3 regions of the Corynebacterium sp. MSK006 genome follow, and region 2 is predicted to be linked to each of the others. Evidence: riboswitches for the same ligand, from Rfam matches in the RefSeq annotation. Region 2 holds a riboswitch; each other region holds the start of a gene.
What was found. A riboswitch is a leader RNA that binds a small molecule or an ion and turns the genes downstream of it on or off. The one in region 2 is predicted to bind thiamine pyrophosphate.
Positions count from the first base shown of each region.

Region 1: linked by a shared signal. The riboswitch ahead of QQA02_RS10020 (3-oxoacyl-ACP reductase) and the one ahead of QQA02_RS11005 (ECF transporter S component) in region 2 are both predicted to bind thiamine pyrophosphate.
Region 3: linked by a shared signal. The riboswitch ahead of QQA02_RS10370 (bifunctional hydroxymethylpyrimidine kinase/phosphomethylpyrimidine kinase) and the one ahead of QQA02_RS11005 (ECF transporter S component) in region 2 are both predicted to bind thiamine pyrophosphate.

Region 1 is NZ_JASPJZ010000019.1:29,026-32,259, reverse strand. Features, by position in the region: gene purE (5-(carboxyamino)imidazole ribonucleotide mutase) at 1-157, shown strand, start outside; gene QQA02_RS10025 (YdcF family protein) at 168-647, shown strand; partial or broken gene QQA02_RS10020 (3-oxoacyl-ACP reductase) at 705-1,250, opposite strand; TPP riboswitch at 1,258-1,359, opposite strand; gene QQA02_RS10015 (hypothetical protein) at 1,456-2,271, opposite strand; gene QQA02_RS10010 (hypothetical protein) at 2,458-2,832, shown strand; gene QQA02_RS10005 (putative endonuclease domain-containing protein) at 2,938-3,234, shown strand, end outside.
Region 2 is NZ_JASPJZ010000024.1:9,995-13,228, forward strand. Features, by position in the region: gene QQA02_RS10995 (BCCT family transporter) at 1-224, shown strand, start outside; gene QQA02_RS11000 (patatin-like phospholipase family protein) at 283-1,146, opposite strand; TPP riboswitch at 1,199-1,309, shown strand; gene QQA02_RS11005 (ECF transporter S component) at 1,308-1,973, shown strand; gene QQA02_RS11010 (ABC transporter ATP-binding protein) at 1,970-3,234, shown strand, end outside.
Region 3 is NZ_JASPJZ010000020.1:45,838-49,071, forward strand. Features, by position in the region: gene QQA02_RS10370 (bifunctional hydroxymethylpyrimidine kinase/phosphomethylpyrimidine kinase) at 116-1,681, opposite strand; TPP riboswitch at 1,718-1,811, opposite strand; gene QQA02_RS10375 (NAD(P)/FAD-dependent oxidoreductase) at 1,845-3,234, opposite strand, start outside.

The DNA.
Region 1 (3,234 bases), on a different contig from region 2:
CGTCGACGGGGCGAAGAACGCGGGGCTGCTGGCCGTGCGCATCCTCGGCGCCGGCGACCCCGCGCTGGCCGAGAAGATGGAGGCCTACCAGCAGGAGATGGCCGACGGCGTGCTGGACAAGGACGCCGCGCTGAAGAAGCGGCTGCTCGGCGAGTGAGCGGGACCGCGTGAGCCGGGCGACGCAGTGGCCGATCCTGGTGCTCGGCTCCAAGACCGACGGCGGCCGGGCCCAGCCTGTGCTGGCCGCCCGCCTGCGCATCGCCGCCGCGGTGGCTGCTGAGCACCCCGGCGTGCCCGTCGTGGTCTCCGGGCGCGGCGAGTCCGACGTCATGGCCCGCGACCTGCGCCAGGCCGGGGTCGATCCGGCGCGCATCGTCGCCGAGCCGCTGGCGACCTCCACCAACGAAAACCTCGAGCACGCCCGCCGGCTCTTCCCGGACGCCGGCGGCTTCATCGTGGTCACGAGCAACTACCACGCCCGCCGCGCCCGCCTGTGGGCCTGGCACCTGGGCATCCCCGTCGAGGTGATCCCGGCGCCCACGCCCAAGGCCCAGCGCCGGGACACCTACCTGCGCGAGGTGCTCGCGCTGCCGCACTCGGCCACGCGCATCGCCTGGCGGCGTATCCTCGCCCGCCTCGGGCGCTGACGCCGCACTACCTGCGCAGCGGGTCCGGGGCGCCCGCTGGCCCGGTGCGTCGGCTCGTCAGCCCATCACTAGCCCACCGTCGACCAGCAGGTTCTGGCCGGTCACCGCGCGCGATAGCGGCGAGGCGAAGAAGACGGCGGTGTCGGCGAACTCCTCGGGGGTGGTCACCGAGCCCAGCGGGGTGCCGGCGGCGATCATGTCGAAGACCTCCTCCGGGGTGACCGCCGAGGCGTCGGTGGTGCGCAGCAGGCCGCCGGAGACCATGTTGACGGTCACGTGCTTCGGGCCGAGGTCCTTGCAGAAGGTGCGCGTCAGCGACAGCAGCGCGGCCTTGGCGGCGGTGTAGTCGTGGTAGGGCACCGAGGGGGCCTGGAAGAGGTCGGTGCCGATGTTGACCACGCGGCCGAAGCCGGCCTTCTCGAAGTCGGGCACGGCCAGCTGGATGGTGTTGAGCGCACCGTGGACGGCGCCGGAGAACTGGGCGTCGAAACGCCCGGCGGTGATGTCCTCGGCCTTCGGGCGGGCGTCGCCGTCGAAGGAGAAGTCGACCAGGGCGTTGTTGACCACGGTGGTCACCGGGGCGTCGAAGTGCTCGTGGGCGCGTCGCCCGCGTGCGAGGACCGGACATCCCTTCGCCAGTATTGACTGGATCAGGTTCGACGGGTGCCATCTCAGCCTTCCCCCTAAGGGGAAAGCACCCCGTGTCACTGGACCCGAAGTTAGCGTCGTCACAGCTTCGGCGGTGGGGTCGGGGTGGGTGCGGGTGCCGCCGGTGGCCGCCGGCCGTGGCCGACGTTTCAGGAGCCGGTTAGCGGTTCATGGCCTTCTGCAGCTCCGGGTACCAGACCGGGGAGAAGGAGCCGATGAGCATCAGCAGCGCGAAGAGGGCGGCGCCGACGCCGACGCCGATGCCGATCTTCTTGGCCTGCTCGAGGCCCTCGTTGAGCTTGCTGTTTTCGTCGCCGGAGGAGATGCTCGCGGCGCTGAGGATGGCGTCGTCGTCCGCGCCGGCGGAGGCGCACTTGCGCAGGGCGTCCTTGCGCGGGCCGTCGAGCTCGACGGTCGCGGTGCGGTAGGCGACGACCAGGCGGTTCTGCAGCGTCTTGTCGGTGGTGTTGACCGTGGCGTTGAAGTCCTCGATGTTGCCCTTGAGGGCGTCGCTGAGGCCGGTCAGCTCCAGGGCGATGTTGGTCTTGTCCACGCCCCACTCGCCCTTCTCCAGGGAGGACGTGTGCTCCTTGTTCGCCTCGCGCTGCAGGCGTAGGGCGGCGGTCGGCACAATGGTCCACGGATCGCTGTAGCCGTTTTCCTTGACCAGGTCATTGGCCTTGCCGAAGTCCCCGGCGCGGAGGGTTAGACGGCCCTGCTCGGCGGCGGGGCGGACGATCTCCTCGAGGCCTGGAACGGCGTCGTAGAAGACGTCGGCCTGGGCCTGGAAGCGCTTGCCCTCGAGCTCGGCGTAGCGGTCGTGATCGGCCTGGTCGTAGACGATCGTGCAGCGCTGGGCGTCCTTGTGGTAGGTCACCTCGGCGGCGTTGGCCTGCGGGGCGGTGAGCAGGGTGGAGGCGGTCGCGGCGGCGGTGAACACCGCGATGGCGGACTTGCGGTTCATGCGGAACTTCATGTTCAGAATCCTGTTGTGTGGCGCGACAAAGGGCTTAGAGCAAGATAATAGCGTGCTGGATTATGAATGTGCGCCTGATCTGTCAACGGGGGTGTGGTTACCCCTGGGGCAGATGTTTCCTGTGGGGTCCGGGGTGTTCCGGGAACCGATTGACCGGTCCGGTCGGTCCAACAGGTTGAGACGAGTATGCCGAACGAGAGGACCGTCGTCGTGGATTACCGCGGCACCGAGATTGACAGGCGCCTGTCCCACCACCTGCAGGGAGATGACCTGCACCGGCAGGCGCCTGTGCCGTGTCGCGGCAAGGTCGTGGAGGCTGCCTTCCAGACGACGGTGTATCCGTCGGAGCCAGCGGAGGAGTTTGCCCGACGTTTCCGGCTCGCCTCCCCGGACCTGTGCGTCCCGGCCGAGTCCGCCCGCAACGACAAGTTGGTGATGTCGCAGGGCGAGGCCCATCCGCGCCGGATCAAGTACTGGGTCCCCGCCGTCGACCGGATCTACGCCCACCTGTCCATCCGCCCGCGCGCGGTCGCCGCGGTGTGGAGCGCCGCGATGCTCTGAGGCGTACCCGAGTTCAGCGACTCGGCCGACACCGTCCTCTTCAACCGGGGCGGCGACAAGCGGGTGGCCCGACACAGCCTCGAGCCCACGCTCCTGCGGCGGGACATGACGGGGCTGACGTGGTCGACCACGCTGTGGGACCTGCAGGTCAGGGTTGCGCCGCCGATGATGACCGCCCTGCACTGCATCCGGTCAGCCCTGCTCGGAACCCATCGCTGGCCTGTGCCGGAGGTACCCGGTCTGGATCCGGACCTGGTGCGTGCGGTGCAGGTCGCGGACCGGTTCATGCATGTGTGGCAGATCGGTCCCGAGGAGTTCCGCGCGTGCGCGAGTCCGTTCATCGCCGCCGGCAGGCTCGATTCGGTGCTGCGGTTGGCTGATGCCGGTGCGGAGTCGGTGCCC
Region 2 (3,234 bases):
AGGAGGGCAACCGCGTCGGCTACGACTACGAGACCGGCGAGTACCTCGAGGAGGTCAACGACTCCGCCGCCACCGACGGCAGCTGGGACCCCGAGGAGGGGGAGGGGACCGTGGCCGGTGCGGTCGGCGCGGACGGCGCGGCCGGCTCGGACGGTGCCGCCGACGAGCCCGCCGACGGTTCCGCGGAAACCGACGGCTCCTCGGACGGGGAATCGAAGGCCTAGCGCACTTCAGTGCGCGCGCGGCGCCGGGGCGGTCTCCGCCACCGGCGCCGTCGCCGTCTCAAGCGCCCTCGCCGCGGGCGAGGAACTCGGCGATGGCCGGCCACTCGCGCTCGGCCTGGGCGCGCGCCGAGTCGAAGGCGGCGCTCAGGCGCGCCTCGTCGAGCTCCCGGGAGGAGACCAGCTCGCCCTCGGGCGCGAAGAGGTAGGCCCGGCCGGCCGCCTCGAGCTCGCGCAGGTGCGCCATCGTCGCGTTGTAGCGCTCGTGGCGGGTCAGCAGCTGCTCGGCGACGGCCGGGCGGCGCCGCAGCAGCGCGCGGATCGCCCGGGGGTGCCCCAGTGGCGGGCGCACGAACCCCGGGGGACGGGTCAGGATCACCAGAAAACGCTCGAAGCCGTCGGTCTCGGCGGCGTCGACGGGGATGCCGCCGGAGGGCCCGAGCGCTCCGTCGACGTACTCACGCCCGTCGATCTCGGTGGGCGGCATGATCACCGGCAGCGAGGAGGAGGCGCGCACCCGGTGGAAGAGGTCGACCATGCCGTCGACGTCCTCGGCCGACCAGTAGACGTGCTCGCCGCTCTGCGCGTCGACCGCGCCGATGCGGAAGGGGATCTCCGGGCGCGGGCGCTCGGGGAAGCGGTCGGCGGCGTAGATGTACTCCGAGTGGAAGAACCCCTTGCCGCGCAGGAACCAGCTCAGGCCGGCGAACTCGGGCTCCTGGGCGGCCTCGACGAAGTTGCGGTGCAGCTGCTCGCGGTCGCCGTCGAGGTAGGCGACGGTGTTGGTCGCCCCGGCGGAGATGCCGCCGACCCAGCCGACCCGCACGTCGTTGGCCAGCAGCACGTCGAGCACCCCGGCGGTGTAGACCCCTCGCATGCCGCCGCCCTCCAGGACGAGCGCCGTCGTCGGTGCATTCAGACTCACGGCGGTCCAGCCTAACGGACGGGCGGTTTGTGGGGGTCTGCTACTGTGACACGCGTCATCCGCGGGAGCCCCGGAAGCAGGGGCTGAGATGCCGGTAAGGCCCGGCGAACCGTAGAACCTGATCCGGTTAGCACCGGCGCGAGGAAAGGATCGAATCCGCCATGCGTGAAAACACGCCTGCCGCGAACGCGGCGCCCGTCCAGCCTGCCCAGAACAAGAACGAGCGGGACAGGAAGAACAACACCCCCGGCCGCCTGAACTGGCGCGTGGTCGACATCATCGTCGCCGCCGTGCTCGGCGTGACCTGCGGCCTGATCTTCTGGGTGTGGAACTCCGTCGGCTACGCCTGGACGACCACCATGGACGCGCTGACCCCGGGTCTGGGCGGCATCGCCATCGGCATCTGGCTGCTCGGCGGCACCGTCGGCGGCCTGGTCATCCGCAAGCCCGGCGCCGCGCTGTTCGTCGAGGTGCTCGCCGCGGTCGTCTCGGCCACCCTGGGCAACCAGTGGGGCATCGGCACCGTCTACTCCGGCCTGGCCCAGGGCCTGGGCGCCGAGCTGATCTTCGCCGCCTTCGCCTACCGCCGCTTCGGGCCGGTCTCGGCCGCCCTGGCCGGCGCGGGCGCCGGTGTCGGCGCGATCGTCCTGGAGCTGTTCACCGCGGCCAACCTGGCCAAGACCCTGGAGTACAACCTCATCTACGCCGGCTGCGTGATCGTCTCCGGCGCCGTCCTCGCGGGCCTGCTCGGCCACGCCCTGGTCCGCGCGCTGGCGCGCACCGGTGCGCTGGACCGCTTCGCCGCCGGCCGCGAGGTCCGCGCGTGAGCGTCGTCGCCCGCGACTTCGGCTACCGGCACGCCACCCGCAGCACCCCCGCCCTCGAGCACGTCGACCTCGACGTCGCCGACGGCGAGCGCGTGCTGCTCACCGGCGACTCCGGGGCCGGCAAGTCCACGCTGCTCGCCGCGGTCGCCGGGGTCCTCGGCGGCGCCGACGAGGGCGAACGCACGGGCACCATCGACACCGACGGCACCGTCGGGCTGGTCCTGCAGGACCCGGAGAGCCAGGTCATCGCCTCGCGCGTGGGCGACGACGTCGCCTTCGGCTGCGAGAACCTCGGCGTGGCCCCGGACCAGATCTGGCCGCGGGTGCGCCGCGCCCTGGACCTGGTCGGCCTCGACCTGCCGCTGGACCACCCGACCTCCCGGCTCTCCGGCGGGCAGAAGCAGCGCCTCGCACTCGCCGGCGTGATCGCCATGGGCGCGCACACCCTGCTGCTCGACGAGCCGACGGCCAACCTCGACCCGCAGGGCGCCCGCGACGTCGCCGCCGCCGTCAAGCGCGTGTGCGCCGAGACCGGCGCCGGCCTCATCGTCGCCGAGCACCGCACCGAGCTGTGGGCCCCGCTGGCCTCCCGCTTCCTGCACCTGGCCGCCCCGAAGGCCGGCGGCGGCGTCCGCGAGATCACCGCCGCCGAGCTGCCCGGCCGCCCCGAGCTGCCCGCGGCGCGTCCCGGGCGCGCCCAGGCCGAGCCGGTGCTCACCGGCCGCGGCCTGGTCACCCGCGCGGGCGCGGCCCCGGACGTCGCGCTTCCGGAGGCCTGCTCGACCGTGATCACCGGCCCCAACGGCGCCGGCAAGACCTCGCTGCTGCTCGCCCTGGGCGGCCTCGACCGGCCCCGGCGCGGCGAGGTGCGCCTGCGCGGCGTCGAGGGCGCCCCGCACACCTGGCGCTCGGCCGCGCTGGCCCGCCGCATCGGCACCGTCTTCCAGGACCCCGAGCACCAGTTCGTCGCGCGCAGCGTCGCCGAGGAGCTCGCCGTCGGCCCCCGCGTGGCCGGCCTCGACGACGCGGCGGCCGACGCCCGCGCCGAGGAGCTCATGGACGCCCTGGGCCTGACGCACCTGCGCGCGGCGAACCCCTTCACGCTCTCCGGCGGGGAGAAGCGCCGCCTGTCGGTGGCCACCGCGCTGGCCGCCGCCCCGCAGGTGCTGCTTCTCGACGAGCCGACCTACGGCCAGGACCCGCGCACCTTCGCCCGCCTGGTCGAGATGCTGCGCGAGCTGACCGACAAGGGGGTGACGGT
Region 3 (3,234 bases), on a different contig from region 2:
GGTGCGGGTGATTACCACAGCTCAGTGTACACCGCAATGGTCGGACCTTAAGGCGCGACACGTCATTTTGCCTGCGGTGACTTTCCCACCTCACACCGCCGTGCGTCGCCGCAGGTCAGGCTCGGGACGCCTGGTCGAAGAACTCCCGCTCCCAGTGGCAGGAGTTCAGGAAGGCGCGCACGGCCCGCGCGCGCCCGCGCGGGGAGCCCGCGGCCAGGGCGCGTTCGACGCGGGCCATGGCGGCCTTCGTCTGCGTGATGAAGCCCTCGTCGGAGTAGGTCTCCAGCCAGGCGCGGTAGGGGTGGTCGGCGCGGATGTGGTCGGCCATGCGCAGCCCGATCTCCGAGTAGAGCCAGTAGCAGGGCAGCACGGCGGCGGCGCCGACGCACGGCTCCTCGGAGCGCACGGTGGCGCGCAGGAAGCTGGTGTAGCCGAGCGTGACGGGGGAGGGGTCCTCGGCGTCGGCGCCGCCCTCGGGGAACCAGGCGCGGTGCAGCGCGGCCTCGGTCTCGATGGTCTCCGCGGCGTCGTGGAACCAGGCCAGCCGGTCCTCGCCCGTGGGGGTGCGCGTGCCCACCTCGGCCAGCGCCTCGGAGTAGTCGTCCAGGTAGAGCTTGTCCTGGTGCAGGTAGAAGTCGAATTGGGCCTCGGCCAGCGAGCCGCCCGTGAGCCGGCGCACGAACTCGCCGGTGGTCGCGGCCTCGGCCACCCCGGCGGCGGCCCGCCACAGCGCGGCGGTCCAGGGACCGACGGCGGCGATGCGCGCCTCGAGTCCCTCTGCGGCCAGCGCGTCGAGGTCCTCCGGGGTCTCGAGCACCTCCGGGACGGCGGCTGGCTCCGGCCACGGCGTGGTCGACGCCGCGGCGGCCAGGCGCCGCGAGCGGTGCGTGTGGTCGACGGGCCCGTTGCCGGTGCCGATGCCGAGTGCGTCGGCGTAGCCGATGGCCTCGGCCAGCCAGCCGGTCGCCCAGGCCAGGGCGGCCGCGGGCTCGTCGCCGGCGGCCAGGCGCCCGGCCAGCGCGGAGGACAGCGAGCAGCCGGTGCCGTGCGTGTTGCGCGTGGCCACCCGCGCCGTGGGCGCGGGGTGGGTGGCGCCGTCGGGGGAGACCCAGACGTTGTCGGCGCGCTCCTCACTGAGGTGCCCGCCCTTGACGACGACCGCGCAGCCCAGCTCGGCGGCCAACCTCGCCCCCTGCGCGGCGGCGGCGTCGAGGTCCTGCGCCTCGGGCTCCCCGGCCAGGACGGCCAGCTCGGGAAGGTTGGGGGTGATCACGGTGGCGCGGCGGCACAGCTCGCGCAGTGCGGCCTCGGCCGCGGAGTCGAGCAGGCGGTCGCCGCTGGTGGCCACCATGACGGGGTCGAGCACCAGCGTCTTGACGGGGTGGGCGTCCAGGTAGTCCGTCACGGCCTCGGTGACCTCGGCGGTGCCGAGCATGCCGATCTTGACGGCGTCGACGCGCACGTCGTCGAAGACGGCGTCGAGCTGGGCGAGGAGAAACTCGACCGGCGGGGTGTGCACCTCGCGCACGCCGCAGGTGTTCTGGGCGACCAGCGAGGTCACCACGCTCAGCGGGAACGCCCCGGTCTCGCTGATCGCCTTGATGTCGGCCTGGAGTCCCGCGCCCCCGGTGGGGTCCGTCCCCGCGATCGCGAGGACGGTGGGGATCTGTGTGCTGGCCATGGGCGGTGTCCTTCCTAATCGAAGGCCCCGGCCCGCGCGCGTCGAGGAGACAATCCCTCCGCTAGTGCGAGCTAGAGCAGGTTCCACGGGTGTGTTCTCAGCCCCTGGCGGGGCACCCCGTTGTCTTGGACGCCACCCTAGCAGCGCACAACGTCCCTCCGGGTCAGAGGTTCGGGTACTGCGCGGAGTCGCGCACCTCGATGGGGCTGTCCGTGTCCTTCGGGTCGAACAGCTCGGTCAGCTTTCGCAGGGCGGTGCGCCCGTGCATCTGCTGCGAGGTGGTCGCCAGGTTCCAGCGGTGCCGCGAGATCGCGTTGAGGCCCCAGGAGAAGGCCGCGACGAAGCGGTTGCGGAAGCCGACGAGGTACATCACGTGCACCGCCAGCCACAGGACCCAGCCGATGAAGCCGGCGACCTCGACGTTGCCCATCTTCACCACGGCGGAGAAGCGGGAGACGGTGGCCATCGAGCCCTTGTCGAAGTACTCGAAGGGCTCGCGGGCGGACTTGTCGCGGCCCGCGGCCTCGGCGGCGATCTGCTCGGCGGCGTACTCGCCGCCCTGCATGGCCACCTGGGCCACGCCCGGCAGGCGGTCCTTGCCCATCATGTCGCCGACGACGAAGACGTTGTCCAGGTCGCCCACAGTCAGGTCGTCGTTGACCTGCACGCGACCGTCGCGGTCGACGTCGGCGCCCGCCTGGTCCGCGATGAGCTTGCCCAGCGGGGAGGCGGCCACGCCGGCGGACCAGATCTTGGTGTAGGTCTCGATGGTGTGGTCGGCGTCGCCGGAGTGGTAGGTCACCGAGTTCTCGTCGACGTTGTTGACCATGGCGTTGAGCTTGACCTCGACGCCGAGGCGCTCGAGCTGGCGCTGGGCCTTGCGGCCGAGGCGCTTGCCGAAGGGCGGCAGCACCTGGGGCGCGCCGTCGAGCAGCACGATCTTCGCGGAGTTCGGCGAGAAGTTGCGGTAGGCGCCCGCCAGGGTGCGGTGGGCCATCTCGGCGAGCTGGCCGGCCAGCTCCACGCCGGTCGGGCCCGCGCCGACGACGACGAAGGTCAGCAGGCGTTCGCGCTCGGCCGGGTCGTCGGTCTGCTCGGCGCGCTCGAAGGCACCGGCCACGCGGGCGCGGATCTCGAGGGCGTCGTCGATGGTCTTCATACCCGGGGCGAACTCGGCGAAGTGGTCGTTGCCGAAGTAGGACTGACCGGCGCCGGCGGCGACGATCAGGGAGTCGTACTCGTAGGTGCGGCGGTAGTCGCCGAGCACGGTGGTCACGGTCTGCTTCTCGGTGTCGACGTCGACGACCTCGCCCTCGACCACCGAGGCGTTGTCCTGCTTCGCCAGGATCTGGCGGGTCTGCGGCGCGATCTCGCCGGAGGCCAGGATGCCCGTGGCCACCTGGTAGAGCAGCGGCTGGAACAGGTGGTGGTTGTTCCGGTCGATCAAGGTCACGTCCACGTTCGCCCCATCGAGCTCGCGGGTGGCGAACAGGCCGCCGAAGCCCGATCCGATGATGACGACGTGGTGGCGGCCGCCGGCCGGGCGGTACGGC